Regions from separate parts of the Duganella sp. LjRoot269 genome, predicted to be linked through region 3. Evidence: predicted binding sites of a transcription regulator. Region 3 holds the regulator's gene; each other region holds the start of a gene.
What was found. The regulator FNR, encoded in region 3, switches genes on or off when oxygen is low (the NO sensors DNR and NnrR bind a similar motif). The targets are predictions, from matches to a motif close to TTGATNNNNATCAA.
Positions count from the first base shown of each region.

Region 1: the regulator FNR is predicted to act here: its motif matches at 3,787-3,800, upstream of ACSQ3S_RS22585 (hemerythrin domain-containing protein).
Region 2: the regulator FNR is predicted to act here: its motif matches at 3,217-3,230, upstream of ACSQ3S_RS14925 (agglutinin biogenesis protein MshI).

Region 1 is NZ_CAXUSL020000001.1:5,064,338-5,074,609, reverse strand. Features, by position in the region: tRNA gene ACSQ3S_RS22620 (tRNA-Gly) at 1-37, shown strand, start outside; tRNA gene ACSQ3S_RS22615 (tRNA-Cys) at 92-165, shown strand; tRNA gene ACSQ3S_RS22610 (tRNA-Gly) at 177-252, shown strand; gene ACSQ3S_RS22605 (hypothetical protein) at 427-639, opposite strand; gene ACSQ3S_RS22600 (PaaX family transcriptional regulator C-terminal domain-containing protein) at 748-1,680, opposite strand; gene ACSQ3S_RS22595 (permease) at 1,677-3,008, opposite strand; gene ACSQ3S_RS22590 (DUF2249 domain-containing protein) at 3,005-3,265, opposite strand; gene ACSQ3S_RS22585 (hemerythrin domain-containing protein) at 3,262-3,729, opposite strand; gene ubiU (ubiquinone anaerobic biosynthesis protein UbiU) at 3,874-4,911, shown strand; gene ubiV (ubiquinone anaerobic biosynthesis protein UbiV) at 4,926-5,828, shown strand; gene ubiT (ubiquinone anaerobic biosynthesis accessory factor UbiT) at 5,825-6,316, shown strand; gene ACSQ3S_RS22565 (anaerobic ribonucleoside-triphosphate reductase activating protein) at 6,313-7,020, opposite strand; gene nrdD (anaerobic ribonucleoside-triphosphate reductase) at 7,022-7,201, opposite strand; gene ACSQ3S_RS22555 (ribonucleoside triphosphate reductase) at 7,230-9,239, opposite strand; gene ACSQ3S_RS22550 (GNAT family N-acetyltransferase) at 9,429-9,857, shown strand; gene ACSQ3S_RS22545 (dihydrofolate reductase family protein) at 9,854-10,272, shown strand, end outside.
Region 2 is NZ_CAXUSL020000001.1:3,317,456-3,327,727, forward strand. Features, by position in the region: gene ACSQ3S_RS14900 (type II secretion system protein) at 1-431, shown strand, start outside; gene ACSQ3S_RS14905 (pilus assembly FimT family protein) at 511-1,068, shown strand; gene ACSQ3S_RS14910 (type IV pilus modification PilV family protein) at 1,058-1,702, shown strand; gene ACSQ3S_RS14915 (type II secretion system protein) at 1,699-2,670, shown strand; gene ACSQ3S_RS14920 (pilus assembly PilX family protein) at 2,667-3,143, shown strand; gene ACSQ3S_RS14925 (agglutinin biogenesis protein MshI) at 3,280-4,224, shown strand; gene ACSQ3S_RS14930 (hypothetical protein) at 4,221-4,889, shown strand; gene ACSQ3S_RS14935 (type II secretion system protein GspM) at 4,886-5,677, shown strand; gene ACSQ3S_RS14940 (hypothetical protein) at 5,662-6,036, shown strand; gene mshL (pilus (MSHA type) biogenesis protein MshL) at 6,056-7,834, shown strand; gene ACSQ3S_RS14950 (ExeA family protein) at 7,836-8,732, shown strand; gene ACSQ3S_RS14955 (tetratricopeptide repeat protein) at 8,729-9,853, shown strand; gene ACSQ3S_RS14960 (HD-GYP domain-containing protein) at 9,956-10,272, opposite strand, start outside.
Region 3 is NZ_CAXUSL020000001.1:4,006,989-4,017,260, forward strand. Features, by position in the region: gene ACSQ3S_RS17930 (ABC transporter permease) at 1-898, opposite strand, end outside; gene ACSQ3S_RS17935 (ABC transporter ATP-binding protein) at 898-1,653, opposite strand; gene ACSQ3S_RS17940 (efflux RND transporter periplasmic adaptor subunit) at 1,650-2,930, opposite strand; gene ACSQ3S_RS17945 (efflux transporter outer membrane subunit) at 2,927-4,387, opposite strand; gene yghU (glutathione-dependent disulfide-bond oxidoreductase) at 4,522-5,364, opposite strand; gene ACSQ3S_RS17955 (TraR/DksA family transcriptional regulator) at 5,512-5,895, shown strand; gene fnr (fumarate/nitrate reduction transcriptional regulator Fnr) at 5,917-6,720, opposite strand; gene ACSQ3S_RS17965 (response regulator) at 6,889-7,527, opposite strand; gene ACSQ3S_RS17970 (response regulator) at 7,517-9,028, opposite strand; gene ACSQ3S_RS17975 (response regulator) at 9,025-9,438, opposite strand; gene ACSQ3S_RS17980 (sensor histidine kinase) at 9,425-10,272, opposite strand, start outside.

The DNA.
Region 1 (10,272 bases), 1.1 Mb from region 3:
GTTGAGGTCGAGAGTTCGAGACTCTTCTCCCGCTCCAGAATTTCGGATGGCAGCGCATAACCCGCTGTTATCTTGGTCAACAGTTTCCTCTGGCGAGGTAGCAAAGCGGTTATGCAGCGGCCTGCAAAGCCGCGTAGATGGGTTCGACTCCCATTCTCGCCTCCAAAACACTCCACGCGGGAGTAGCTCAGTTGGTAGAGCGCAACCTTGCCAAGGTTGAGGTCGAGAGTTCGAGACTCTTCTCCCGCTCCAGTATGTAGAAGGGCAGCCAGATCTGGGCTGCCCTTTTTTCATGTCAAGTTCAATCATCGCGCATGCGTTGACCTACCTGCACGGATTGTCTGTAAGCCTCGTTTTGATCCACAGATAAAATTTGGTCTGCAAACGCTGGCTAATGACGCGGCGGTTCACCAAGGCGCAAAAGTGCTATTTGACCGAGCGCGACATATCGACTGCGACGCTGCGTTTGCTGGGAGCGCCGAAAAGTGCTTCTACCATCGGGTCGCGCCGAATCGTCAGCTTGTTGGCGCGCAGCGGCAGGCTGATATCGTCGATCAGACGGTGGATGCGGCTGCCTTCGCGACTGATTGTGACGCTCAAGGTGGGGCCGCAGTAGTTGTCGATCATCATAAGTTCCATGTTCTTTCTCCTAAGCCAGCTAGGCGCCTGCGCCAGGCTGGACGTTTCTATTGTTTCGGGTGCCGATGCCGGGGGCAATCGGCAAGTAGTACTAGTCACGCCTACTTCTTATGCCGTGGTCAGCTTGTCCGGTGACAGCATAGGCCGCCGGAACCTCGGGGCACTGACAGGCGGGGGCTCCGTGGCGACGGTCGTCAGCGCTAGGATGTGGCGACGCGCCTGCCCCGCGCAGCGGCAATACAGCGCCACGTACGTCTGGTACGCTGCCAACGCCGGCCACGCATCGGGCAGCAGTTCCTGCGGTAGCAGCGGATCGCTGCGGCGACAGTGCTGGTAGCCGTGACTGACTAGCAGCCGCAACAGGAAGGCCTGCTCGTCGCTGATGGCGCCAGGTTGATCGAGCAGCCCGCGCAGATGCTCGAAGCGTTGCAGGAATTGCTGGTAGAGCTCGGCGATGCCGTCGAGGTCCCAATCGGTGCAGCCGAACAGTGGCTGGCTAGTGGCTGCGGCCAGTTGTGCGCCGCTCACGTCGAACAAAGCCAGTCCCAGTTCCTCCGCTGCCGGCATGGTGCCGTCCAGTGCGCTGCGATATGCGCTCGGCCGCGCCAGCAAGTTCGGCGCCAGCAAGCAGTAGTCCAGGGCCAGCAAGCGTTTGCGCGTGGTGGCATAGCGCGCGGCGTTGATGCCGCCGGTGTTGACCAGGATGGTCCAGTCTTCGGCAAAGCTGCGCTCCGGCGGGATGTTGTGGCGCTGGCGCGCGGCCCATACCGCCGCCGCCGTGGCCGGGGCCAGCTGGCACAGGCTACGGCGGCCGTGGCGTTCGACCCGCAGCGCCTGGTGATCGGCCAGCCGGCACAGCGCGGTGCGGATCGCCCGTTCCTGGAAGCCCAGCGGTTGCATCAGCGCGATGGCGCTGCCCAGCCATTGGCTCTTTTGCCCGAACAGCTGGGCTTCGCTGAACATCAGTATCAGCATGGTGTTCAGGCGCGGCCTGGCTTGCAGCAGGCAGGTTTCGATGTGGCTTGCGGTGGTGTTGCTCATGTGGTTGCCGTGACGGTTAAAGGTGGCGTGGAGGGCGGACGCAGGCGCCGGTACAGGCGGAGCGCAGTGGCCAGGTTGTACCAGAGCCACAGGCAGGAGCAGCCCATCAGCGCGGCGGCCGGCCGTGCCAGCAGGTCCGGACGCCAGCAGGCGGCGGCCAGCATCAGCAAGGCCAACGCATGGGCGAGGAATTGCCGCTGCGCGGCGCGCTCGGGAATGATCTTGTTGATGCCGGGAAGCTTGGGCTGGCCGGGCGCGGCGCTTTCCTGCAGGTGGTACCAGGTCAGGAAGGGCACGATCTTGTACAGCATGCCGGCGATGGCGGACAGCGCGAAGCCGGCGATCAGCAGCACGCCCAGCAACAGCGGCCGCAGGTTGTCGTGGGCGTCGCCAGGCCACAGCCACAGCGCCAGCGCCGCCAGCAGGCTGGCCATGGCCGTGCGCCAGTACAGCGTGGTGGGATCGGTGCTGGGACGCTTGCGGCGCGCCAGCAGGCTCAGCGTGACGGCGCCGAACGCCGCGTAGCCGGCCGCCAGCAGCAACAGGCAGGTTTGATGGAACAGCTGCGCCGGTCCGCGCAGCCCGCTGCTGATCGACGCCGACGCCAGCAGCAGGAACATGGTGGTGGCAAAGCCGCCGGTCAGCAGCGGCGGGTAGGGCGGCGTCACCATGAACATCGGCACCACCTGGTAGGCGATGGCGATCACCAACAAGCCCACCCAGCCCAGCAGGCCCCACATCGCGTGCAGGTCGGTCAGGCGTTGCAGCGGCAGGCCCTCCAGCGCGGGGAAGGCGAAGGCGCCGGCCAGCAGGCCGCCCAGCAGGGTCGTGATCGCCAGCGAGGCTAACGACAGCCGTATGCCCGGCAGCACCGGGCCGGCGCCGGGGCCGCGCCGCCACAGCGCGAGCGTGCAGGCGGCGACGAACAGCAGCAAGGTCGCCAGCAGCAGCGTCAGCGCGCAGCGGAACAGCAGGGCTTGCTCCCGCCAGAAGGCGGCCGCCAGCACCAGCGTGCCCAGGCACAGACCGAGGTGGACCACGGCGCCCACTACACCGACCCGTGGCAGCGCCACGCCGGCCACCACCGGCAGCAACTGCAACAGCGCGCCCACCATCGTCATGCTGAGGCAACCGAGCACCATCAGATGCGTCAGCGCCAAGGTCAACGGCGACCAGCGCGTCAGCAGCGCGGCCGGGCCTTGCCACGCCACCAGCGCGGCCGCCAGCGCCGCAAACAGCGGCGCGCTCAGGAAATAGCGCAGCGGCAGCGACAAACGGGGATTGAGGTCGAACGACAGCGCGCGTTGTGGAGCGTCGGCGGATTTCATGCGGCGGGCGCGTCGGGAACCAGCCAGATCAGCACTTCGTAGCGAAAGTCCGGTTGCGGCGTGGTGCGGTGCGCATAGCCGTAGCGCCGCAGGATCTGGTACAGCGGCAGCGGATCGCGGTCGATCAGCACACGCAGGTGTTCGTCGGGGCCCAGCTGGTCGAGCGCGTCGAGGATGCGCACCATCGGTTCCGGCGGCTCCAGGCCGCCTACATCGAGCAGGCGCACGTTGGCGGCGGCTTCCTGTAGCGAGCTCATACCGCCACCTCGGCGTCCGCCGTGGTCCGCTCCAGATAGTCCATGCTGGCGATGATGGCGTCGGCCTGCTCGTGCAGCACGCGGTCGGCCAGCGGATAGAGCACACCTTCCTCCTTCAGGTTGTGCTGGCGCATCAGCACGCGCAGCGTGTCGGCGTGGTCGAAGTAGCTGTCGCTGTCGCGCTGCGCCAGCGCGGCGCCCATGTTGCGCAGGGTGTCGCGCATCTGCCCGTGTTCCATGCGCATGACGCTGGTCGGGCCGCCGGCGTTCTGCATCACGCGCTCCAGCCGCGCAAACAGCACCCGTTCCTCCTTGTGCAGGTGGCGTTCGAACTGCCACAGGAAGGTGGCGAAACCGGTGGTGGCGGCGGCCCAGTCGCGGCCGGCGATGCTGGCTTCGGTAAGGTTGTACAGCTCGTCGCAGTGGCGATGATCCTGTTCGAGGTAATGGGCGATCGTTTGCATGGGCTAGTCCTTGAGAATGTGCAAGACCATTGTCCCACCGGCACAAGCTTAATTTCTTTGATTCAAATCAAGGATTTCAGGCATGACGGCGCGATACAGTTCGTTCGCCGTTTGGCGATGAACTTTTACCCATGCTTGAGCCTTATGAAACCTTTCGATATTCCCCCAGCCGCCGGCCAGCGCCCGATAGAGCTGGTGTGCCCGGCCGGCAGTCTGCCGGCGCTCAAGACCGCCGTCGATCACGGCGCCGATTGCGTGTACCTGGGTTTTCGCGACGCCACCAACGCCCGCAACTTCGCCGGCCTCAACTTTGACGACGCCGCCATCGCGGCCGGCATCGCCTACGCGCACGAGCGCGGCTGCAAGGTTCTGCTGGCGCTGAACACCTATCCCCAACCGGACACCAGCGCGCTGTGGCGCAGCGCCATCGACCGCGCCGCCGCGGCCGGCGTCGACGCCGTGATCCTGGCCGACCCCGGCTTGATGCGCTACGCCTGCGACCACCATCCAATGCTGCGCCTGCATCTGTCGGTGCAGGGCTCGGCCACCAGCGCCGAGGCGATCAATTTCTACCACCAACACTTCGGCATCGCCCGCGCGGTGCTGCCGCGCGTGCTGTCGCTGGCCCAGGTCGAGCACGTGGTGCGCAACACCGGGGTCGAGATCGAAGTGTTCGGCTTCGGCAGCCTGTGCGTGATGGTCGAGGGCCGCTGCGCGCTGTCGTCCTATGTGACCGGTGAATCGCCCAACACCCACGGCGTCTGCTCGCCGGCCAAGGCGGTGCGCTGGCATCAGAGCGCGAACAGCCTGGAGTCGCGCCTGAACGACGTGATGATCGACCGCTATACGCCGCAGGAGAACGCCAGCTATCCCACGCTGTGCAAGGGCCGCTTCGAGGTCGACGATGAAACCTACTACGCGGTCGAGGAGCCGACCAGCCTGAACACCCTGGAACTGCTGCCGCAGCTGCTGGAGATGGGCGTGCGCGCGGTCAAGATCGAAGGCCGCCAGCGCAGCCCGGCCTACGTGGCGCAAGTCACGCGTGTGTGGCGCGAGGCGCTCGACCAGTGCCTGGGCAACGCCGCGCGCTACTCGGTCAAGCCGGGCTGGATGTCGGAACTGAACACCCTGGCGGAGGGGCAGCAGCACACGCTGGGCGCCTACCACCGTTCGTGGAAATGAAAGCTGGAGTCGCCATGTTGAAACTTGCCTTAGGGCCGCTGCTGTACTACTGGCCACGCGCCCAAGTGATGGAATTTTATGAAGAAATGGCCGCCACCCCGGTCGACATCGTCTACCTCGGCGAGACCGTGTGCTCGCGCCGCCACGAGCTGCGCAGCGCCGACTGGCTGGCGATCGCCGACCTGCTGGCCGCGCGCGGCAAGCAGGTGGTGCTGTCGTCGCTGGCGCTGATCGAGTCGAGCGCCGACCTGGGCGCGCAGCGCCGGCTGGCGGCCAACGGCCACTACCGGGTCGAAGCCAACGACATGGCCGCCGTGCACCTGCTATCCGGCCAGGGCGGCTTCATCGCCGGCCCGCACCTGAACGTCTACAACCCGCCGACGCTGGCGCTACTGCACGAACTGGGCGCGCGGCGCTGGGTGATGCCGCTGGAGATGGGGCGCGCCGGCCTGGGCCACATGCAGCGGCAGCGCCCGGACGGCATGGAGACCGAGGTGTTCGCCTTCGGCCGCATGCCGCTGGCGTTCTCGGCGCGCTGCTTCACCGCGCGCAACCGCAACCTGCCCAAGGACGACTGTCGCTTCAGCTGCATCGACCATCCGGACGGCCTGATGATGCGCACCCGCGAGCAGCAGGACTTCCTGGTGCTGAACGGCATCCAGAGCCAGTCGGCGCTGGTGTACAACCTGGTCAACGAAGTGGCGCAGATGCGGGCGCTGGGCGTCGATGTCGCGAGGTTGAGCCCGCAATCGCAGCACATGCCGCAGATCATCGCCGCCTTCGACGCCGCACGCGGCGGCGCATCGACGGCCACGCCGACGGTGCAGGCGATGGAAGGCTTGCTGCCGGCCGCCGCCTGCAACGGTTACTGGTACGGCCGACCCGGTCTTGACTATCACATGGAGCGTGCCGCATGAATCCCGTCGCCATGAACCTAACCGGCGGCGCGCTGCCGCTGCCGGCGCCCCTGGCGGCGCTGGGCCGCTTGTTGCCTGCCTATCCCGGCGCGCTGCTGTGCGTGGCCGCGCTCAACCTGGTGCTGCGTCCGCATCTGCCGGAGGATGTGCGCGCCAGCCTGCGCGGCAAACATCTGCGCGTCTGCGTCAGTGATGCCGGCGTGGCGTTCGACTTCACGTGGCGCGGACAAGGCTTCGCGGCCGTGCGCGCGCAAGGCGAGGCCGACCTGGAGATCGGCGCCTGCATGCGCGACTTCATCGCGCTGGCGCGGCGTGAACTGGACCCGGACACCTTGTTCTTCTCGCGCCGCCTGTCGATGCAGGGCGACACCGAACTGGGTCTGCTGGTCAAGAATACCCTGGATGGGATCGCGCTGCCGCTGACGGAATTGAGCAAGCAGGCCTTGACCCGCTTGCTCGACAGCCTGCCGGGACGGCGCCCGCGCTAGTGGTTGCGGCGCATGCTGAAACGGGGGAACAGCGGCTCGATATCTTGGAGCAGCTCGCCCCCCGGATAGCCGGCCACCGCGCTGGTCAGCAGCGCCTGGTCCTGGCAGCCGTTGGCGCGGAACTCCTGCAGCACATAATGCTCGACGCCGAGCGCCGACAGCGTCCGCGCCAGCGCCACCAGCTGCGTCGGTGGCAGTTGCACCGGATGCACGGTGGTGCGGCATTCGTATGCAACGCCGCTGGCCTGCACGGCGGCGATGCTGGCCCGCACCGGATCGCCGCTGCCGGGCACGCCGGTCACGATGGGATACAGCGAGAACGGCGCCTTGACGTCCAGTCCCACCCAATCCACCAGAGGCAGCACGCTGGCCAGCCGGTCGGGATAGATGCCGGCCGTTTCCAGTCCGACCCGGAAGCCCAGCGCGCGCACCTGGGCGATGGCATCGCCCAGCGCCGGGTCCATGGTGGCCTCGCCGCCGCAGAACACTACCGCGTCCAGCAAGCCCACGCGCCGCGCCAGCGCGGACAGGATATCGTCCCATGGCAGCGGACTGGCGCCGGTGCGCGGCTGAAGATGCGGGTTGTGGCAATAGCCGCAGCGCCACGGACAGCCCTGCACGAACACCACGGCCGACAGCAGGCCGGGGTATTCGGTGGCGCTGAACGGCGTGTAGCCGCCCACCTTGAGCGTGGCGGCGCCCATGTCAGCGGCTGGCGTTCACAGCGGCTTCGCTGAAGAATTTGCGCTCGTGGAATTCCCCCTGCTTGCCGATGTTGAAGGAGGCCAGCGGGCGGTGGTAGCCCATCACGCGGGTCCAGATTTCGCAAGGCTGGCGTTCGGCGTTGTCCAGTTCGGCGATGGTGGTTTGCGGCAGATTGTTCATGGCATTTCCTTGGTTGAGATAAAAAAGGTCAGACATTGACGGCCTGTTTGCGCGCCAGCAGTTCGGCGTCGCATTTCGGGCAGTACGGGTGGCTGCCGTTCAGGTAGCCGTGTTTGGGGCAGATCGAGAACGTCGGCGTGACCGTGATGTAGGGCAGGCGGAAGCGGCTCAGCGCGCGCCGCACCAGCGAGCGGCAGGCATCGGCGCTGGTCAGCGCTTCCGTCATGTACAGGTGCAGCACGGTGCCGCCGGTATATTTGCGCTGCAATTCGTCCTGCTGCTCCAGCGCCTGGAACGGATCGTCGGTGTAGCCGACCGGCAGCTGCGAGGAGTTGGTGTAGTAGGGCATCTCGGCCGTGCCCGCCTGGCGGATGGCCGGATAGCGCTTGCGGTCTTCCTTGGCGAAGCGATAGGTCGTGCCCTCGGCCGGCGTGGCTTCGAGGTTGTACATGTGGCCGGTCTCGGCCTGGAACTCGACCATGCGCGCGCGCACGTGGTCCAGCAGGCGCAGCGCCAGTGCGCGGCCCCACTCGCTGGTGATATCGTGTTCGCCGCTCGGGTCGAAGTTGCGCACCATCTCGTTGACGCCGTTCACGCCCAGAGTGGAGAAGTGGTTGCGCAGCGTGCCCAGGTAGCGCTTGGTATAGGGGAACAAGCCGTTGTCCATGTGTCGCTGGATCACCTTGCGCTTGATCTCCAGGCTGTCGCGGCCCAGCTCCAGCAGCCGGTCCAGCGCGGCCAGCAGGCCGGCCTCGTCGCCGCGGTGCAGATAGCCGAGGCGGGCGCAATTGATGGTCACCACGCCCAGCGAGCCGGTTTGCTCGGCCGAGCCGAACAGGCCGTTGCCGCGTTTGAGCAGCTCGCGCAGGTCGAGCTGCAGGCGGCAGCACATCGACCGTATCATATTGGGCTTGAGCTCGGAGTTGATGAAGTTCTGGAAGTAGGGCAGGCCGTAGCGCGCCGTCATCTCGAACAGGCGTTCGGCGTTCGGGCTGTCCCAGTCGAAGTCCTCGGTGATGTTGTAGGTCGGGATCGGGAAGGTGAAGGCCCGGCCCTTGGCGTCGCCGGTCATCATGATTTCGATGTAGGCATGGTTGATCAGGTCCATCTCGGCCTGCAATTCACCGTAGGCGAACGGCATGTCCTCGCCGGCGATGCGGGGGATTTGCTCGCGCAGGTCTTCCGGGCAAACCCAGTCGAAGGTCAGGTTGGTGAACGGCGTTTGTGTGCCCCAGCGCGACGGCACGTTGAGGTTGTAGATCAGCTCCTGCATGTACTGCTTGACCTCGTCGTAGCTGAGGCCGTCCTTGCGCACGAAGGGCGCCATGTAGGTGTCGAAGGAGCTGAACGCTTGCGCGCCGGCCCATTCGTTTTGCAGCGTGCCGAGGAAGTTGACGATCTGGCCGATCGCGCTCGACATGTGGCGCGGCGGGCTGGATTCGACCTTGCCGGGGACGCCGTTGAGGCCTTCGTTGAGCAGCGTGCGCAGCGACCAGCCGGCGCAGTAGCCGGCCAGCATGTCGAGGTCGTGGATGTGCAGGTCGGCCTCGCGGTGGGCCTGGCCGATGGCGGGTGGGTAGACGTGGCTGAGCCAGTAGTTGGCGATCACCTTGCCCGAGACGTTGAGGATCAGCCCACCCAGCGAATAGCCCTGGTTGGCGTTGGCGTTGACGCGCCAGTCCTGGCGCTCCAGGTACTCGTTGATGGAGGCGGCGACGTCGACCAGTGCGTGGCGGTCCTGGCGCAGCTTGGCGTGCTGTTCGCGGTAGACCACGTAGCTGCGCAGGGTTTTGCGGTAGCCGGCGTCGTACAGCACGCGTTCGGCGGTGTCCTGTATCAGTTCGACCGTCAGCTGGTCTTGCGGGCGCAGCGACGACAAATGCAGCAGCGCGCACTCGGCCAGGTGGCGCGCTTCGGGCAGGTCGAACTCGCTGCTGGTGCGCCCGGCTTTCAACAGTGCGGCCTCGATCTTGGCCAGCGTGAAGGCTTGCTCGCTGCCGTCGCGCTTGATGATCCTGGTGTGAATTAATCCTTGCATGCTTGCTCCTTGATCCCATATCTAGTTGGTTTGTCCTAGGTTAGGCACTAGATATGGTGTCGTCAACGAAAGTCGGCGCGGTTTTGCAATTCCTTGATATGGATTGTCTTTGAGCTGTACTCAAAGGCCGGCGTCTGGCCGGCACGGAGGCTTTACGCGCAGTGTAAGAAAATTAAATAAAATAGCTGGATGACCTACACATTCTCTCCAGCGACACCAGACGCGACTGCGTTCAAAGCCCTCTATGACACCACAGGTTGGGGACCGCTTGACCGGCGCGACGACTTTTACGAAGCGACGTTGCGCGGCTCCTGGGCATCCTTTGCCGCATATGACGCAGACCAATTGGTAGGCTTCGCCCGCGTCATTTCGGATGGCAAGCTGCATGGCTTCATTACGGAGATGATTGTTCATCCTGACTATCAGCGCCGTGGTCTTGGCGAGGAATTGATTAATGCATTGGTTGCGCGGTGTCGGGCTGCGGGGATAAATGACATCCAGCTGTTCTGTGCCAAGGGCAAAGTCGATTTTTATGTACATTGTGGGTTTGCCAAACGCCCAGACGACGCGCCAGGCATGCAGCATCGGAACGATGATTTGAATGGAGGATCAAAATGACACGAGTTCGAGTTGAAAGCTTCACGATTTCTATCGATGGCTATGGGGCGGGGCCGAATCAGGATCTCAATGAACCGCTCGGCGTGGGTGGCAAGGAGCTGCACCAGTGGTTCATTCCAACCCGCACGTTCCAGCATGCCCACGGTGCAGGCGATGGTACGACCGGTGTCGACGACGAATTTGCCGCGCGGGGATTTAAAAACGTCGGCGCCTGGATTCTTGGGCGGAACATGTTCGGGCCGGTTCGTGGGCCTTGGCCCGACTTGAACTGGAACGGCTGGTGGGGTGATAACCCACCGTACCACGTTCCGGTTTTTGTCTTGACTCATCATGCACGGCCATCGATCCAGATGGAAGGCGGCACGATATTCCACTTCGTCACGGGCGGTATCCATGAAGCGCTGGACCGTGCCCG
Region 2 (10,272 bases), 690 kb from region 3:
TGCCAAAGTTCGCCAATTTGGGTGGTGATGCCCGTGCGGCCTCACTGCAGGCTGCAGGTGGTTCGCTGAAGTCGGTTACCGCAATGGCGCATGGTCAATTCCTGTTAATCACCAGCGGCGCCACCAATACCACTACATTGGAAGGCCAAGCGGTTGCCTTGGTTAATGGCTATCCCGCTGCGGATGCCAATACTGCAACCGCAGCTGGCCTGACAGGGGCGGATTATCTGGTCACGGTTGGTCCGAATGCGGCCGCAACGACCTCCTTGCCTGTATTTGCTGCTAATACCATACTGATTCAGCCCATAAGTGCGTCATCGAATGCCACCGGCTTGACGTGCTGGATTTCATATAAGGAAGCCACTAGTGCCGCAGGCGTCATTACGCCGCCGGTCATCACGGTGAACGGCACGGCAACCAACTGCAAGTAAGTATCGCTACAGGTTCCGGCATAGTTTAGCTGTGAAGCCGCTCTCGCACAGGCCGCGCTTTGTTAGCGCCGCCCGCCTTGTGGCATCCGGTGGCTTCACCATGATTGAATTGATCACGGTAATCCTGCTGGTCGGCATACTCGGCGCTATTGGTGCATCGCGCTTCTTTGATGACAAGCTCTTCGAAGCCAAGGCCTATGCCGATCAAGCCAAACTCATGATCCGTTATGCGCAGAAACTGGCCATCGCCCAGAACCGCGAAGTGTTTGTTCGTTCCGATGTTAGCGGTTTTGCGGTCTGTTTTGACTCCGGCTGTTCCAGCGCTAACCTGGCGTTGGATCCCGGTGGCTCAAACAACGGCAGTAGTTACACCAAGGGCTACTGCCTCAGCGGCGGTTCTTACGCTTCCAGCTGGATGTGCATTGGCAAGTCGGCGAATGTTACGGTGACGGCGGCGCCAGCGCGCAATGAACTGGCTGCCGGTGGCTACTTCTTCTTTGACGCAATGGGCAGGCCGCATAATAACGGTGACCCCGTTGGCGGTACCTCCTCCTTTACCATCATGCCGATGACCTTCACCAGCGGGACCAGTTCGTTCAGCGTCACGGTCGAAGCGGAAACGGGTTATGTCCACTAGAGATCTCGGCCGCCAGCACGGCTTGACCATCATCGAGCTGGTGCTGTTCATCGTCATCACTGGCGTGGCTGCGGCGGGCATCATGCGGGTGCTTAATATTGGCAGCACGTCCAGCACCGACCCGGCACGCCGCAAGCAGGCAATGTTGATCGCGGAATCGTATATGGAAGAAGTTCAACTGGCTCGTTTCACTTTTTGCGATCCGTCCGACGACAACGCCAGTACCGTCGCCGATGCCGCGCATTGCAGCCAGCCGGAAATCATCGGGCCGGAGGCTGACGACGTGCTTCGCCCTTTCGACAACGTCAATGATTATGTCTCCGCCATCAACACGGCTCAGCGTAGCTTTGCGATTGGGGGCGTGGATACTGATATCAACGGTCGCCCACTGGGCCAGGATGCGTCGGCCACCACGCTCGGCAACAGCTCGATGAGCGGTATCACTACGACGATGACGCTGAACTACGTGCCCGCGTTGGGGCCGGCAGGACGTGTCATCAGCTCCGACGCTAGCTCCAACGATGCGATGAGGGCGCTCCGTATCACCATCAGGACCACCTATGGAACCGGCCCGAACGACTTCATCGAGTTGGACGGTTACCGTACGCGCTACGCCCCGAATTACTTGCCATGAAGACCGTCGCCCAACGCTCCCACCCTCGCCAGCGCGGCTTCACGCTGGTGGAGGCCATCGTTGTGATGGTTATTACCGGCATCCTGTCCGGCATCATGGTGTTGTTCATCCGTCAGCCGGTGAAAAACTATGCCGACGCCGCCGGCCGGGCCGACATGAGCGACACCGCCGACCTGGCATTGCGCCGCATGTCGCGCGAACTCCATTCGGCGCTGCCAAACAGCATACGCGTCACGGTGTCGGGCGGCGTCTCGCTGCTGGAATTCATTCCGACATATGCGGGTGGCCAGTATGTTGCGGTGGAGGATAATGTTAGCGGCGGTTCGCTCACCGCCGCTCCGCTTAGTTTTACCAGCACATCTGCGCTGACATTCAGCATCTCCGGGCCCGTGCCGGCCGCACCGTATGCTATCAGGTCGGGCGATTACGTCGTGGTCTATAACCTTGGGCCCGGCTTCCAGGACGCCGACGCTTACGCAGGCACCAACATGGCGCTAGTCGATACGACGGCGATAGACGCGACTACGGGCGGTACTACGGTCACGATAAAAAATATCAGTCCGTCTACGCCGGCTATCAACCCGTTTGCAGTGCCCGCCGCAGCTGGCCGCGTGCCGAACGCTTCTCCCGGTCATCGATTCCAGTTGGCGCGCCAGCCAGTTACGTTTCGTTGCCAGAGCAATGCGAGCGGACAGGGAACGTTGACGCGTTACTGGAATTACAGCTTCCTTCCGGCGCAGACCGATCCCGCCACCTTGGTCGGCAATCCACTCTATTCTGGTTTGCAATCTGCCATGTTGGCCAACAATGTGCTGGCTTGCGACTTCAGCGTGTCCCAGCCCGCCAACCAGCGAAGCGGCCTGGTCGGTTTGACCATCGCATTGGCGCGTTCCAACCAAGGCGGCGCCGCAAACAATCTTGAAACGCTGACGCTGGCAGATCAAGTACACGTGGACAATACGCCATGATCTATCCGACCCTGCGCAAATCCGCCGGCGTGGCTTTGGTGACGGCAATCTTCCTGCTGGTGGTGTTGGCTGGACTGGCGGTGGCTGTGGTATCGCTGACGACATCGCAACAAGCTAGTTCGGTGCAAGATGTGCAGGGCGCCCGTGCTTACCAGTCAGCCAAGGCCGGTATTGAATGGGCGTTGTACCAAGCGTTGCAGAGCGGAGCTGGCACGCCGTCGGCCAATCTGGGATGCGCAAGCGGGGCCAGCTACAACTTCGGCATGCCCAGCGGCACGAGCTTATCCGCCTTTACCGTGACCGTGACTTGTACGGCACCCGCTGCCCCATGGGCTGGAGGGGCGGCAACTGATCCAACCGCAGGACACTTCCGCATCACGGCAACTGCGTGCAATCAGCCGAGCGGCGGCGCTTGTCCGAATCCGACGCCGGGGGCCGATTATGTGCAGCGCGTGATCACCGCGCAGCTATAAAACAGCAAGCTATGTGGAAATGTGTGTATTTTTGCAGCATTGTTGCAATTCTGGGCAGGAAAACGGGGGCAACTTGAATATAATCAATCATCTAGCACGCAAACTTCGCGTGCTGATAACCAATTAGATCGCCGGCATGAGTTTCTTTAAAAGAGCTAAAAAAACGGATGGATGGCTCACGGTCACTTTTCTAAGGGACGGCGTCTGTGCGGGCCGCGTGCAGCGCGTGCGCGACGCCAAGGCGGTGGTCGAGTTGACGGCGTTCTATCCATCCGACACCAGCTTTTCGCCGGAGGCGTTGGAGCGCCTGAACAAGGAATTGAAAGTCTCAAGCTACCGCTGCGGCACCGTGCTCAACGGTGGCGAATACCAGATGCTGACGGTCGATGCGCCCAATGTGCCGCAGGAAGAATTGAAAACGGCGGTGCGCTGGCGCTTGAAGGATATGCTCGACTTCCACGTCGACGACGCCACCATCGACGTGCTCGATATACCGGTCGACACCAGCAATGCTTCGCGCGGCCATTCGATGTTTGCGATCGCCGCGCGCAACGCGCTGATCCAGTCGCGCCAAACCTTGTTCGCCGAGGCCAACCTGGCATTGACCGTCATCGACATTCCGGAAATGGCGCAGCGGAATATCTCGGCGCTGCTGGAAGTCGAAGGACGCGGACTGGCCATGCTGTCTTTCGATGGCGAGGGCGGCCTGCTGACGATTACCTTCAAAGGCGAACTGTATCTGTCGCGTCGTATCGATGTCACCATCGAGCAGTTGCTGGAACCGGACACCGACAAACAGCAACATTGCTTCGACAAGATCACGCTGGAATTGCAGCGCTCGCTGGACCACTTCGACCGCCAGTTCCATTACGTGAACGTGATCAAGCTGCTGCTGGCGCCGATCGGCGCGCCGGGCCTGCACGAATACCTGGCGGCCAACCTGTACATGCCGGTCGAGGCCATGGGCCTGGAGGATGTGTTTGATCTGAGCAAGGTGCCGGCGCTGCAGGACGTCGAGCAGCAGCGGCGTTTCTTCATGACGCTGGGCGCGGCTTTGCGGCACGAGGAGGTGGTGCTGTGAGCCAGCAGATCAACCTGTTCAATCCGATCTTCCTCAAGCAGAAGAAGATTTTCACGGCGTTGCCGATGGCCGAAGCGCTGGGCGTGATCGTGGCTGGCGTGCTGCTGCTGACCTGGTTTGCAGGCCAACGCGTAGCTGAACTGGAGCGCAGCGCCGCCGCCGGCAAAATCTTAGTGGCGGACCGCGAGCAACGGCTGGGCCGCGCCACCGTGCAATTCGCACCGCGCCAGAAGAGCGCGGCGTTGGACGCCGAAGTGGCGCAAGCGGAAGCGGAACTGAAATCGCTGCATGACGTCGAGTCGGTGCTGCAAGGCGGCTCGCTGGGCAATACGGCAGGCTATGCTGAATACTTCCGTGCCTTGTCGCGCCAGAACGTCAGCGGCCTGTGGTTGACCGGCGTGCACATCGTCGGCGCCGGCAACGATATCGGCGTGCGGGGCAGAGCCTTGCAGCCGACGCTGATCCCGAACTACATCGCCCGCATGACGGCCGAACGCGTCATGCATGGCAAGACTTTTGCCAGCCTGGATATCTCGCGTCCGGAGACGCAAGCGACTCCGGCGCCGGCAGCCGGGGCGGCGGCTTCCGCTGTGGCGCAAGTGGCCGCGCCGTCGCCCTACGTTGAATTCAACCTGCAGTCGACTGCGGCGGAGACGGCCAAATGAAGCAGCGATTACTCCAGCAGTGGCTCAAACTCAGCACGAAGCTCGATGCGATGACGTTGCGCGAGCGTGCCATGGTGTTTCTGGCGGTCGTGGCGTCCATCCTGTTCGTGGTCTATACCATGACCTTCGAGCCCTTGCTGGTCAAGCAGCGGATATTGCAGGCGCAGATCAAGCAGCAGCAGAACCAGATCGCGGGCATCGACACCGAGATCACAGTCAAGGCGCAGGCGTATGCGGCAGATCCGGACACGCCGGCGCGCGAGCGCCTGAAGTCGCTGAGGCAGGAAATCGAACACACCCGTTCCGGTTTGCTGTCCATGCAAAAAGGCCTGGTGGCGCCGGAAAAGATCGCGCCTCTGCTTGAGCAGCTGTTGCGCGGCAACGGCAAGTTGCGGCTGATGTCGATGAAGACCTTGCCGGCAACCGGCCTGACGGAAGCGGCCCAAGCCGCGCAAGCGCCGACCACCGCCAAGCCTGCCGTTGCCGCCGCCCCGACGTCCGCGGCTGCCGCCGCTGCGATGGTTGCCGCCGCGACTGTGCCTCCGGCAGCCGCCGGCGCGCCGGCTGCGCCACCGGCCAAGCCGCAAGAGCTGCTGTACCGCCATGGTGTCGAGATCGTTTTGCAGGGCAGTTACCTGGACATGGTCAACTACATGGACGAGCTGGAACGCCTGCCGGTCCAGCTGTTCTGGGGCAAGGCCAGCCTGGATGCCCAGCAGTACCCGAACTCGCGCCTGACGCTGACCCTTTACACGCTGAGCCTGGATTCAAAATGGATGAAGCTATGAGCCGGCGCTTGCTGATGCTGTGCGCTTGCGCCGCGATGTCGGGTGCCGCGCTGGCGCAAACCATGGCCGATCCGACGCAGCCGCCGCCGGAGTTGCTGCGCCTTCAGGCCACCGGGCCTGATGCCGCGCCGGCCATCGTCAAGGGGCCCCAGCTGCAATCGGTGCTGACCGGCACGCGCGGGCGCCAGGTGGCGGTGATCGATGGCCAGACCGTGCCGCTGGGCGAAAAATTCAACGGCGCCACCCTGATCAAGGTCGGCAAGAACCAGGTGGTACTGAAAAACGGACGGGAGCAGCAGGTGCTGACCTTGTTCCCTGAAGTCGAAGCGGACGCTAAAAACGCCGCTCACAAACGTTAAGAATCCTATGCATAAAATATTGACTATCGCCTCCCTGACGCTGCTGTTGCTGAACGGCTGCGCCACGCCGCCCACGCGCGATACCTACGACAAGATCAACGCCGAGATGGCGAAGCAGACAGCCGCCAAGCCGGCTCCGGCCGCCCAGAGCGACGCCGTCTCCAGCGCCTTGCTGCCGCCGGTGTCGCAATTGGCCGAGCAATTGCCGAAGGCGCGCGCGGTGCTGGAGGAGCGGTTCAATGTGTCGTTCAACAACGTGCCGGTGCAGCAGTTCTTCAATTCCATCGTTGCCGGCACGCGCTACAACATGCTGATCAATCCTGAGGTATCGGGGAACATCACCGCCAACCTGAAGGATGTGACCTTGTTCGAGGCGCTGGACGCCGTGCGCGAGCTGTACGGTTACGACTACAAGGTGGAGGGCACGCGCATCTACATCCGCCCGCTGACCATGCAGACCAAGATGTTTAAGGTCAATTACCTGACGGCGATCCGCAAGGGCGTGTCCAGCCTGCGGGTGTCGTCGACCTCGGTGGCCAATGCCGGCACCAGCAATAGCGGTAACCAGAGCAGTGGTGGAGGCGGGAATAACAGCGGCAACAATAGCGGCGGTGGCGACAATTCCGGCAACAATGGCGGCACGCCCGGCCAGGGCGGCAACCAGTCGCAGCGCGATGCCGCCAATGTCTCCACCACATCGGCCAGCGATTTCTGGCTGGAGCTGAAGACGGCGCTGGACGCGATCATCGAGACCGGCAAGGATGGCCGCAGCGTGACCATCAGCCCGCAGTCTGGCGTGATCCTGATCCGCGCCATGCCGGACGAGCTGCGCAACGTGGACATGTACCTGAAGGCGACCCAGCTGTCGGTGGACCGCCAGGTGATCCTGGAAGCGAAGATCCTGGAAGTGGAGCTGAACAGCAATTACCAGAGCGGCGTCAACTGGGCGGCGTTCGGCAAGTTCGCCGCCGGCGGCAACAACCGCTTCTCGGCCGGCATGCTGCAGCCGGACACCACGCTGACGCCGCTGGGCCACGGCGCCTTGAGCAGCGTCGGCAAGGCCGGCGTCAACGGCACCACCGGTTCGTCGCTGGGCGCCTCGGCCGACGCGGTTGGTTCCCTGTTCGGCCTGGCCTTCCAGACCAGCAATTTCGCCGCGCTGATTTCCTTCCTCGAAGGGCAGGGCACGGTGCATGTGCTGTCGAGCCCGCGCATCGCGACCTTGAACAACCAGAAGGCGCTGCTCAAGATCGGCACCGATGAATTCTATGTCACCGGCGTCAGCACCACCACGACCACCAGCGGCAACGGCGGCGGCGTCACCACGCCGACCGTGACCCTGCAGCCGTTCTTCTCCGGCGTGGTGCTGGACGTGACGCCGCAGATCGACGACCAGGGCAATATCATCCTGCACGTGCATCCGTCGGTGAGCCAGGTGTCGACCGTCAACAAGGGACTGAATCTCGGCTCGCTGGGCAACTTCAGCCTGCCGCTGGCGGCGTCGTCGACGTCGGAAATGGACAGCATGGTGCGCGGCCAGGATGGTCAGGTGGTGGCGATCGGCGGCCTGATGCGCCAGGCCACGACGTCCGACCGTTCCGGCGTGCCGGGCGCCAGCGATATCCCCGTGATCGGCGCGCTGTTCCGCAGCACCGGCGACGTGGTCCAGAAGCGCGAGCTGGTGGTGCTGATCAAGCCGACCATCGTTGAAACTTCCTCGGACTGGAACCAGGACTTGCTCGACAGCAGCCGCCGCATCAAGGACCTGGACCCGCGCCGTGCCAAGGAGCGCAACTGATATGTACAGCAAACACTTCGGCTTGCGCGAGGCGCCGTTCAGCATCACGCCCGACACAAGCTTCTTCTTCACCAGCCCGCATTCGCAGGAGGCGTTGAATACCCTGCTGGTGGCGGCCAAGAGCGGCGAGGGCTTCATCAAGATCACCGGCGAGGTCGGCACCGGCAAGACGCTGCTGTGCCGCAAATTCATCGCCACGGTGGGACCGGATTTCGTCACGGCCTACATCCCCAATCCCTACCTCGAGCCGCGCACGCTGATGCTGGCTCTGGCCGACGAGCTGGAAGTGCCGCTGGAGCGCGATGTCGACCAGCACCAGTTGCTGAAGTCGATCACGCACCGGCTGATGGAGCTGGCGCGCGACGGCAAGCAGGTGCTGCTGTGCCTGGACGAGGCGCAGGCGATTCCGGTGGAAAGCCTGGAAGCGTTGCGTCTGCTGACCAATCTGGAAACCGAAAAACGCAAGCTGCTGCAGATCATCCTGTTCGGCCAGCCGGAACTGAACCAGCACCTGCAAGCCAATTCGATCCGCCAGCTGGCGCAGCGCATCACCTTCCATTACCACCTTGGTCCGCTGTCGCGCGACGACATGGACTATTACCTGGCGCACCGCCTGCGCGTGGCCGGCTACACCGGTAGCCGTTTGTTCAGCCGCGGCGCGATCGCGCGCTTGTACAAGGCCAGCGGCGGCATACCGCGGTTGGTCAACATCATGGCGAACAAGGCGTTGATGCTGTGCTTCGGCGAAGGCAAGCAGCAAGTGTCCAGCCGACATGTGAGCCTGGCGGCCAATGACACCATAGGTGCAGCCGGCAGACGTGTGCGCTGGCCTTGGCTGGCCGGGGGCCTGAGCTTGCTGATTGCCGCCTGCGGCCTGACCTGGGCGCTGACCAAATGAGCCTGATCAATAAAATGCTGCAGGACCTGGACGCGCGCGGCGGCGGTGCGGACAGCGCATTGCAGCAGCAGGAATTGAAGGCCGTGCCGCTGGCCGAGCGCGACCGCAAGCCGCTGATGCTGGCCGGCGGTGGAGCGGCGCTGGTGGTGCTGGCGGTCGGCGGCTGGTTTGGCTGGCAGTACTGGGTCAGCCATCGCATACCGGTGGGGCCGGTGCCCAAGGTGGTCGATAATTCAGTGCCGCCCGGTGCGCGCATCGAGCGGACGCCGGTGCAGCCGCAACCGCAGCCTGCCGCGCCATCCACCATGCAGCCCGACGCCGTCAGACCGGCGGCGGCCGACTCGACCCCTGCAGCCGTTGCGCCGCGAACCGAGCTTGCCGGCGATGCGCCGGCACCCGCCGCGCCGGCCAAGCGCAATGCGGCGGCCGAAGCCGAAGTGGCGGCCGAGCAGGCGATGCCGGCCATGGTCAAGGAACGCAAGGCCGCACGCCAGGCCGCCGCCAAATCCGCCGCGGCGCCGGCCAACGAAGGCACCATCACGCACGACATCAGCCCACAGCAGATGGCGGAAAACACCTACCGCCGCGCGCTGGTGGCGCTGCAGGAAGGGCGCGTCAACGCCGCGCTGGCCGACCTCGAGCGCGCGCTGGACATCGACCCGCGCAACGAGGCCGCCCGCCAGACCTACATCAGCCTGTTGCTGGAAAACCGGCGCAGCGACGACGCCGTACGTCAGCTGAGGCTGGCACTGGGCATCGATCCGCGCCAGCCTGGACTGGCGATGGTGCTGGCACGACTGCAACTGGAAAAAGGCGGCCCGGCGCTGGACACGCTGATGAAGACCCTGCCATACGCCGGCGGCAGCGCCGAATACCAGGCCTTCCTGGCGGGTGTGCTGCAACGCGAACAGCGCCATACCGAGGCGGCGGATCACTATCGGGAAGCGCTGAAGCTGTCGCCGCAAAACGGCGTGTGGTGGATGGGGCTGGGCATCTCGCTGCAGGCCGACCAGCATCTGCCTGAAGCGCGCGAAGCCTTCAAGCGTGCCCGCGCCACCGCCGGCCTGACGCCCGAACTGCAAGCCTTCATCGACCGCAAGCTGGAACAACTTTCAAGATAGATCCGGGGTCAGATCCGACATTTGGACACGAGCTCTGCCGTAACGGAAGCTACGGCAGAGCTCGTGTCCAAATGTCGGATCTGACCCCGGATCTACCGGGTTTTAGAGGCTGGCCTGGAGGCCCCAGATTTGCTTCATGCTGAAGCGGATCGAGGCCTGGTCTTCGCTCAGCGCTTCGGCGATGGCGCAGGATTCGTCGCCGGTGCGGCGCAGCTCGGCCGGCGACAGCGCGGCGCCCGACGGCGTGCGCAGGCAGTGCACTTGCAGGCAGTCGCCCGCGCGCCGGCTGACCACGCCGATCTCGCCATTCTGCAAGCGCACCAGACTGCCCGGCGGGAAATCGCCCAGCTCGCGCTGGAAATGCTCGATCAACGTCGGATCGGCCGGCGCGGCCTTGTCGTCGATCAGGTTGCGCAGCG
Region 3 (10,272 bases):
TGACCAGCATGATGTTCATGATGCCGATGCCGCCCACCAGCAGGCTGACCGCCGCCACCGCCGCCAGCAGCGTGGTCATCACGCGCGTCGTGCCCGACATGGTGTCGGCCAGCTGGCGCGTGTCGAGCACGTTGAAGTTGTCTTCCTCGCCGATGGCCAGCTTGCGCCGCTCGCGCAGCAGCTGCACCAGGCGCGCCTGCAGCGCCCTGCTGTCGCTGCCCTGCTCCATTGAAATGAGCAAGGTGTTCACGCGCTGGTTGCCGGTCACGCGGCGCTGCAGCGTGTGCAGCGGCAGCAGCACGAGATCGTCCTGGTCGTTGCCCATCGCGCCCTGCCCCTTGGCCGCCAGCAGCGCCACGATCACGCACGAGAACTGCTTGATGCGCAGCCGCTCGCCCAGCGCGTCGCGGTTGCCGAACAAGGCGCGCGCCACCGTGGCGCCCAGCGCGCACACGGCGGCGCCGGCGCGCTGCTCGCCGTCGTCGAACGGGCGACCGGCGGCCAGCGTCCAGTTGGCGGCGGTGGGCCAGTCGGCGCTGCCGCCGGTGACGGTGGTGCTCCAGTTGCGGCCGTTGGCCACCACGGTGGCGCCGCTGCGGCTCTCGGCCGCCACGGCGCGGATGCCGCCGATCTGCAGCGCGATGGCCTCGGCATCGGCCTCCTTGAACGCCGGCGCGCCGCCGCTGCCCTGGCCCAGGCGCTGGCCCGGCCGCACCATCAGCAGATTGCTGCCCAGGCTGGAGATCTGGTCCTGCACCGCCCGGGTGGCGCCGTTGCCCAGCGTGACCATGGCGATGACGGCGCCGACGCCGATGACGATGCCCAGCATGGTCAGGAAGGAGCGCAACAGGTTGCGCCGGATCGAACGCAACGCCAGCAGAATGGTATTGAACAGCATCAGCTCACCGCCTTCTCGCCCGACGCAGCCGGCATGGGCACTGGCTGCAAGTTCGCTTCGTCGCTCTCGATGCGGCCGTCGAGGAAGCGCACGATGCGCTGCGCGTACAGCGCCATGTCCGGCTCGTGCGTCACCATCACCACCGTGATGCCTTGCTCGCGATTCAGGCGCACCAGCAGTTCCATGATCTCGCGGCTGCGCTGGCTGTCAAGGTTGCCGGTCGGCTCGTCCGCCAGCAGCAGCGACGGCGCGCTGACGACGGCGCGCGCGATCGCCACCCGCTGCTGCTGTCCGCCCGACAGTTCGGACGGCGTATGCGTCTCCCAGCCGGCCAGGCCGACAGCGGCCAGCGCGGCCGCCGCCAGCGCGTGGCGGCGCGCGGCGTTCTCGCCCCGGTACAGCAGCGGCAGTTCGACGTTTTCCTGGGCCGAGGTGCGCGCCAGCAGATTGAATCCCTGGAACACGAAGCCCAGATAACGGCGGCGCAAGCGGGCGCGCTGGTCGCGGGTGGCGGCGCCCACGTCGATCTGGTGAAACAGGTATTGGCCGCTGCTGGGCGTATCGAGGCAGCCCAGCAGATTCATCGCGGTTGACTTGCCCGAACCGCTGGGTCCCATGATGGCGACAAACTCACCCTGCGCGATATCCAGGCTGACCCGGTCCAGCGCCGTCAGCGCGGCTGCGCCGTGACCGTAGCGCTTGCATACTTCGCGCAGCCGTATCAGCGGCGCGGCGCTGTCGCCGTCGTCGTTCATGGCGCCGCCGCGCGCTGGTCGGTGATCACCAGCATGCCTGGCCGCAGCCCTGCGCCGCTCACTTCCGTGTAGCGGCCGTCGCTGATGCCGAGCGTGACCACCTGCTCGCGCGGCACGCCGTCGCTCAGCAGCCACAATGTGCGTCGCGCGGAGGCGGAGGCGTCGGCGACGCCGGCCTGGCGCGGTGCGCGTCCGGGCAGGCGTGGCATCAGGCGCGACACCATGCCCGCCGGCGCTGCCGCCGCTGCGGTGTCGCTGGGCGTGAAGCGCAGCGCGCTGTTGGGTATCAGCAGCACGTCGTCGTGTACCGCCGCGCGGATGACGGCGGTGGCCGTCATGCCGGGCCGCAGGCTCAGGTCGGCGTTGTCGACTTCAAGGTAGGCCACGTAGGTGACCACGTTCTCGGTGATGGTCGAGCCGTACGACACGCGGGTGACCACCGCCGGATAGCTGCGGTCCGCATAGGCGCTGACGCTGAAGGTAGCCGGCTGGCCCACGCGCACGGCGCCGACGTCGGCTTCGTCGACATTGACCAGCAGGCGCAGATGGCGCAGGTCCTCGGCCAGCGAAAATAGCGTCACCGCCTGCAGCGAGGCGGCCACCGCGTTGCCGGGATCGACGCTGCGGCTCAGCACCACGCCGTCGATCGGCGAGCGGATCGAGGCGCGCGCCAGGTTGGTGCTGTCGGTCGACAGCGTGGCCTGGGCGCTCTGTACGTTGGCGGCGGCGCTCAGCTCGGCCGCCTGGGCCCGCGCCAGCGTGGCCCGGCCGGTGTCGAGTTCGGCGCGCGAGGGCACCTTGCCGCCGGACAGGCGGGCCACCTCCTCCAGCCGTCCCAGTGCCGCGCGCGCCTCCGCCAGGCTAGCCTGGCTTTGCGCCAGCTCGGCCCTGGCGGCGGCCAGCGCGGCGCGCGAGCGCACGATCTGGTCCTGCAGCTTGGCCGTGTCGAGCTGGACCAGCACCTGGCCGGCGCGTACCTGGTCGTTGACGTCGACCAGCACGCGCCCCACGGTGCCCGACAGCTCGCTGCCGATATTGACCGCGCGGGTAGGCTGCAAGGTGCCGTTGGCAGTGACGCTGAGCGTGACGGTGCCGCGCTTGACCCGCACCGTGACATAGGCGGGAGCCCGCGCCGTCTGGGCATGCTGCTGCCACACGTAAGCCGCCGCGCCGGCCGCCAGCAGCGCCAGCGCGGCGCCCCACACGGCGGCGCGCCGCCACCAGGGGCGTGGTGGCGCGTCGATGACGACGGCCGGTGCTGCCATACGTTGATTCATGGTGTGCTTCCTTTCATCGGCGCGGCACCGCCGTCGGGTTGCCAGCCGCCGCCCAGTGCCTTGTACAGGCGCACCTGGTCGGTGCCGACGTTGGCGCTGGCGGTTGCCACGCCGTCCTGCGACGTGTAGAGCGCGCGCTGGGTTTCCAGTACGGTTTGAAAGTCAACCAGGCCGCTGGCGTAGCGTTGCCGCGCCAGCAGCGCGGCGCTGTCGGCCGCCGCGGCGGCCAGCCGCAAATGATCGAGGCGCAGACGGTCGGCCGCCTGCGCGGCCAGCGCATCCTCCACTTCCTGCAGCGCGGTCAGCAGCGTCGCCAGATAGCCGGCCTGCGCTTGCGCCAGCGCGCCGCGCTGCAGCCGCAGCTGGGCCGCGCTGGCGCCGCCGTCAAACACATTGCCCGCCACGCTGCCCAGCAAGGTGCGCAGCAGCGCCGCGCCGCTGCCGCCCGCGCCAAGTCCGCTCAATCCCAGCGATCCCTCGAGACGCAGCACCGGGTAGCGCGCGGCGTCGGCCTGGGCCACTTTGGCGCGGGCCGCTTCGAGCTGGGCTTCGGCCGCGCGCACGTCGGGACGCTGGCGCAGTGTTGCGGCCGGCAGGCTCAGCGCCAGCTCTGCGCCGCCGGCGGGTATCGCCTGCGGCGGCGCCAGCGCGTCGTCGAGCGCGGCCGGCGCCTGCCCGCACAGCACGGCCAGGCTGTGGGCCAGCAGCGCCCGGCTGCTTTCCAGCACCGGCAACTGGGCCGCGGCCTGCTCGGTGGCGGTGATCGCTTGCTGCTGCTCCAGCGAAGTCAGTAGTCCGGCCTGGACCCGCCATGCGGTAATCTCCTGCGTGGCCTGCTGGCTGGCCAGGTTGTCGCGGGCGATGACTTGCCGTGCCTGGATGCCGCGCAGTTCGATATAACTGCGCGCCACCTCGGCGGCGACCGAGACCTGCACGTTCGCCAGCGTGGCCGCGCTGGCCTGCAGCGTGGCCGCACCGGCCGCCAGTGCATGACGGTTGGCGCCAAACAGGTCCGGTTCCCAGCTGGCATCGAAGCCCAGGTTGTAGCTATTGGTGGTGGACGCCCCGTCGAGCTTGCTACGCTGGGCCTGGGCGCTGCCGACCACGGCGGTGGCCAGCGCTGCGGCTGCGGCATCGCGCGTGGCGCGCGCCTGCTGCAGCGAAGCGCGCGCCGACGCGATGCTGGTGTTCGCTTGCAGGGCGCGCGTCACCAGCTGCTCGAGCAGCGGATCGTCGAAGCGGCGCCACCAGCCGGCAAGCGCCGCGCCATCGGACGCGGAGGACCTGGCGGCCTGGCCGGTAGACCAGGCCGGCGGCGGCTGGAACGCCGGCGCCGGCGGCGGCAGATCGACCGGGCGCAGCAGGCTGCAGCCGGTCAGACAGGCCAACAACAGCGGCGCCCCCGCCCTTCCGAGCCGGATGGCCGCCGTCGGCGGCGCGACGTTGGTGTGGTACATGACATGCTCTCGTTTGGGCCGAACGGGCTTTTACTATGAGAGCAAGTGAGTGAAAAAACCATGATCCAGATCAAAACGCACCGCAGGCACGGTGTTTCAGTGCCTCGGTCCGACGTCGATGCCAGCGGCCGGCGTCAGTCCAGATCCGCGGCGTCGTGCCGCTCCAGCACCTGGTCTTGGGGGTTGCCGAACGTGCGGTTCACCTTGCGGCCGCGGATGACGGCCGGACGCGCGGCGATCTCGTCGGCCCAACGCCGCACATGCCGGTACTCGTGCACCGACAGGAATTCGGCGGCGCTGTACAACTGCCCCAGCACCATGCCGCCGTACCACGGCCAGACCGCCATGTCGGCGATCGTGTACTCGTCGCCGGCGACATAGCGGTGTTCGGCCAGCTGCCGGTCCAGCACGTCGAGCTGGCGCTTGGTTTCCATCGCGTAGCGGTCGATCGGATATTGCAGCTTTTCCGGCGCGTAGGCGTAAAAGTGGCCGAAGCCGCCGCCGACAAACGGCGCCGAACCCATCTGCCAGAACAGCCAGTTCAGGGTTTCGGTGCGCGCCGCCGTTTCCGTGGGCAGGAAGGCGCCGAACTTTTCCGCCAGATACATCAGGATGGAGCCTGACTCGAACACGCGCAACGGCTGCGCGCCGCTGCGGTCGACCAGCGCCGGTATCTTGGAGTTGGGATTGACCGCCACGAAGCCGCTGGAGAACTGGGCGCCCTCGTTGATGCGGATCAGCCAGGCGTCGTATTCGGCGCCGCCATGGCCGAGCGCCAGCAACTCTTCCAGCATGATGGTGACCTTCACGCCGTTGGGCGTGCCCAGCGAATACAGTTGCAGCGGATGCTTGCCGACCGGCAGTTCCTGTTCGTGGGTGGCGCCGGCGACCGGGCGGTTGATATTGCCGAACGTGCCGCCCGACGATGCCGGCGCGACCCAGATCGCCGGCGGTGCATACTTCGATGGATCCGTCATGCATCTCTCCTCACAGTGAGCGTGCAAGCTGCTGCTTGCGCGCGAAAAACCATTCTATCCGAAGCCGGCCCTTTTTGATTTGCATCAATCAAATTGCACGGGCGAGTCTCTACGATGGCTGCATTGAACAAGTGAATGGAGATCGACATGAGTCCCGACAGCGCCCACGTCATAGACGAGCTCAACAGCAGTCTGCTGCTGCGGCGCCGCGAACTGGCGCAGCAGTTGCGCCAGCGCCTGCACCAGGCCGACGAACAACAGCAGATGGCCCTGTTTAACAGCTACGCGATCGATGCCGACCAGGCCGAGGCATGCCAGCTCAGCGACACCGACATCGCGCTGCTCAATCACGAATTGATGGAATTGCGCGCCGTCGACGAGGCGCTGGAGCGCGTGCGCGCGGGCAGCTACGGCACCTGCGTGCAGTGCGGCGCGGCCATCGCGGCGGCCCGTTTGCGGGCCGAGCCCAGCGCGCAGATGTGCGTGGATTGCCAGACGGCGGTCGAGCGGTCGGGACGCGCGCCGGGCTGAGCCTGAGGCAGGCTCACTGCCTCAGGCCACCGCCGGCGTGCGGCCGAGCGCCTTGGCGGCCACCTTGGTGCCGTCCTGGTCGGCGCCGGTCGCCAGCGCCTCGAGGCTGGCGCGGTCGACGATGGTCAGGTCGCGCTTGTCGACCCGTATCCAGCCGTTGCTGCGAAAGCGCGACAGCAGCCGGCTGATGCTTTCGATGGTCAGGCCCAGGTAGTCGCCGATGTCCTCGCGCGACATGCGCAGCTGGTAGCTGTTGGGGGAATAGCCGCGCGCCGCATAGCGCGTCGACAGATTCAGCAGGAACAAGGCGAAGCGCTGCTCGGCCCGCATATTGGCGAGAAACATCATCGCGTTTTGCTCGCGCATGATTTCCTGGCTCATGATGCGGTGGAAGTGCTGCAGCAGCTGCGGCACGTCGGCGAACAATTCCTGCAGGCGGGCGAACGGGATCTCGCACACTTCGCTGTCTTCCAGCGCCACCACGCCGCAACCGTGCTGGCCGGTGCCGATGGCGTCCATGCCCAGCAGCTCGCCGGCCATCTGGAAGCCGGTGATCTGCTGCTCGCCGCGGTGGTTGACGCGCGAGGTCTTGAAATGGCCGAAGCGCACGGCGTACAGGTTGTTGAACGGCTGTTCCATGCGGCATAGATTCTCGTCGCGTTCGACACGGCGGCGGCGGCCGATGATCTTGTCGAGGCGGCTGACCTCGGCGTCGTTCAGCCCCACCGGCAGGCACAGGTTCTTCAAGCCGCACACCGCGCATTTGTTCTGGCTGCTGCTCACTGCGCCGCCATTGTGTGTTGCCAGTTGGAGGTTGGTCGTCATGTTCGCTGCTCCCTGTTGTGTTTTTCGCAGCATCTGAGCGTTGGCTGCGGTATGGAGACAGTATCGGCGATCGGCGGCCGCGCGGTTATCGGGCTTCGCTGCCGTGTCGCGTAGGGGAGTCCGGACAGAAATCTGTAGGGCTTCCCCTACAACCTTTGCAATATGAAACTAGATGATGCCGTGCTCCAACGCATACCGGGTCAGCTCGGCATTGCTGTCGAGGCCCATTTTCTCCAGGATGCGGGCGCGGTAGGTGGTCACCGTGTTGGGGCTCAGGTGCAGCGTCTCGCCGATGCGCACCAGCGATTCGCCGGCCGAGATCAGCTTGAACACCTCCAACTCGCGGTTCGACAGCGCCTCGAGCTTGCCCACCTCGCCGCCGCCGATCAGGCTGGCCAGCTTTTCCAGCAGGGCCGGGCTGACATGCTTGCCGCCGGACGCGGCCTTGCGCACCGCCGCCACCAGCGCCGTGGTTGGCGCATCCTTGGTCAGGTAGCCGGCCGCACCCAGCTTGAGCGCGCGCACGGCGTAGATGTCTTCGGCGTAGGTGCTCAGCATCAGCACCGCCAGCTTGGGCCGCTCGGCGCGCAACTGCTTGAGCAGCTCCAGCCCGTTCTTGCCGGGCATGGTGATGTCGAGCAGCGCCACGTCGAATTCCTGCGCCTGCGCCAGCTGCAGCGCCTCGTTGGCGTTGCAGGCTTCGCCGTCGACGCGGATGTCGTCGACCGTGCTCAGCATCAGGCGCACGCCGTTGCGGGCGATCGCGTGGTCGTCGACCAGCAGCACGCGGATGGGATTATTGCTCATGGTGTGCGTCCAATGGCAGGCGCAGCAGCAGGGTCGTGCCCTGTCCCGGCCTGCCGGTGATTTTCAATTCGCCGTCGAAATGACGGCTGCGTTCGTGCATGCCGAGGATGCCCCAGGACTCGCGGTTGAGCAAGCGCTCGGCCGCGATACCCTTGCCGTCGTCGTCGATGCGCAGCTGCAGCACGCCGTCGGCGTAGTCGACCCGCAGCTGCACCGCGCTGGCCTCGGCGTGCCGCACCACATTGGTCAGCGCTTCCTGCGCGATGCGGAACAGCATCGTGCTGCGCTCGGCACCCAGCTCCAGCGCCGACGCGGCCGGGCTGATGGCGCAGGCGCAGTGCAGGCCGGAGCGGCGTTCGATCTGCTCGGCATACCATTCCAGCGCGGCCCACACGCCCAGCTGGTCGAGCACGCTGGGCCGCAGGTCGGTGATGACCCGGCGCACCGTCTCGATCGCGTCCTGGGCCAGTCCTGCCGCCTCGGCCAGCAAGGGCTCGGGCGCCGCGCCGGCCGCCGCGCCGCGGTCCATGCTGACTGAAATATAGGCCTTGATGCCGGTCAGCAGGCCGCCCAGCTCGTCATGGATTTCCTGGGCGATGCGCTTGCGCTCGTGTTCCTTGATTCTTTCCTGGTGCGCCGCCAGGTCGCGCTGCGCCTGCTGCGACGCCAGCAAGGCCTGTTCGGTCAGCTTGTTCTGCGTGATGTCGATCATGATGCCCTGCATGAACAGCGGCCGTCCCTCGTCGTCGCGCACCAGCTCGGCCTGGTCGCGGAACCACAGCGCCTGGCCGTCGCGCGCCGACAGCCGGTATTCCAGCCGCAGCGGGCTGCCGTCGCGGCGGCAATCGTCCAGCGCGCGCAGCGTGGCCGCGCGCTGCGCCGGATCCATCTGCCGCCCGTGCAGCCCGGGGTCGGCCAGCCACTCGGCCGGGGTGAAGCCAAGCATGCCGATCTGCGGACTGATGTAGCGCAGCGCGCCGCCCTCGCCCAGTTCGGCGATGTAGGTGATGGCCTGCATCTGCTCGACCAGTGTGCGGAACTGCGCCTCGGCCTGGCGCTTGTCGTTGAGCAGGCGCTGCTCGCGCAGCATGCGGTGGATCGCCCCCGGCAGGAATTCCAGGTAGCGGCCGTCGACGTCCTTGACCAGGTAGTCGCGCGCGCCGCGCCGCATCGCCTCGGCCGCCACGGCGGCGCTGTCGGCGCCGGTCAGCATCATCACCGGGATGGACTGGCCGGCGCCGTCGGCGTTCAGGTGGGCCAGGAATTCGAGGCCGGTCAGGTCCGGCAGATGGTAGTCGAGCAGGATGCAGTCGGGCCGCTGCTCGCGCGCCAGCTCGAGCCCGCGCTCGCCGCTGTCGGCCTCCAGCAGCGCAAAGCCGCCGGTGGCATCGGCCGCGAAGGCGCGCCGGCACGCCATGCGATCGACCACGTCGTCCTCGACGATCAGCACCCGCAATACGGCTGGGGCGCCGGCGCCGTTGTCGGCAAGGTCGGCGTTCACGGCATCTCGCTGATGGTCCAGTACAGGTCGATCGAGCGCATCATCTCGACGAAGCGGCGGTAGTCGACCGGCTTGGCCATGTAGCCGGCCACGCCCAGGTCGAAGCTGCGCACCTTGTCCTGCTGTTCCTCGGACGTGGTCAGCACCACCACCGGGATGCGCCGCAGCGACGGGTCGAGCTTGATCTGCTGCAGGAACTCGATGCCGTTCATGATCGGCATGTTCAAGTCCAGCAGGATGATGCAGGGCCGTTCCTGCGCCGGGTCGCGCAGATACTCCAGGCCCGCCTCGCCGTTTTCCATGCTGATCACAGCGTTGCCGACATGGATTTCCTTCAATGCCCGCTTGATCGTCATGATGTCGACGTGGTCGTCTTCGACCAGCAGGATGGGTTTGTTACTCACTTTCATGGGCTTGTCCTGTTCTGGGTTGCGACGGAGAGGACTTGGGCAGCGTGAACCAGAACGTGCTGCCCTGCCCGGTCTGCGATTCAAGCCAGATCCGTCCCTGATACATTTCTACGATTTTCTTGGCCAGCGCCAGCCCCACGCCGGTGCTCTCGACCCGGTCGCGCGAGGCCAGCGTCTGGAACAGCTGGAAGATGCGCTCGAAATGGCGCTGCTCGATGCCGGGGCCGTTGTCGCGCACGCTGAAGCGCCAGTGGCTGCCGTCGTCGGCGCAATCGATGTCGATCCGTCCGTCCGGCTTGTCCATGTATTTGATGGCGTTGGAAATGAGGTTGTGGAACACCTGCTGGATGCGGGTCGGCTCGATCAGCACGGTCGGCAGGCCCGGCGCGACCGTGATGCGGAACCGCGGCGGCGGCGCCAGCAGGTCCACCACGTCGGCCAGCAGCCGGTTCAGGTCGACCGGCGTATGCGCTTCCTTGACCCGGCCCACGCGCGAATACTGCAGGATGCCGTCGATCAGGCTGCCCATGCGGTGCACCCGGTTGATCAGCAGCCGCATGTGTTCCTTGCCTTCGTCGTTGAACTGCTCGGCGTAGTCGGTGGCCAGCCAGTCGGCCAGCGAGCCGATGCCGCGCAGCGGCGCCTTCAGGTCGTGCGACACCACGTAGGCGAAGTTGGTCAGCTCCTCGTTGGCGCTGCTGATCTCCTGCATCAGGCGGCGGTTGTGCTCCTCCGCCAGCTTGCGCTCGGAAATGTCGCGCACCATGCCGGTGAACATGCGCCGCGCGCCCAGCTGCATCTCGACCACCGACAGCTCCATCGGGAACACGCTGC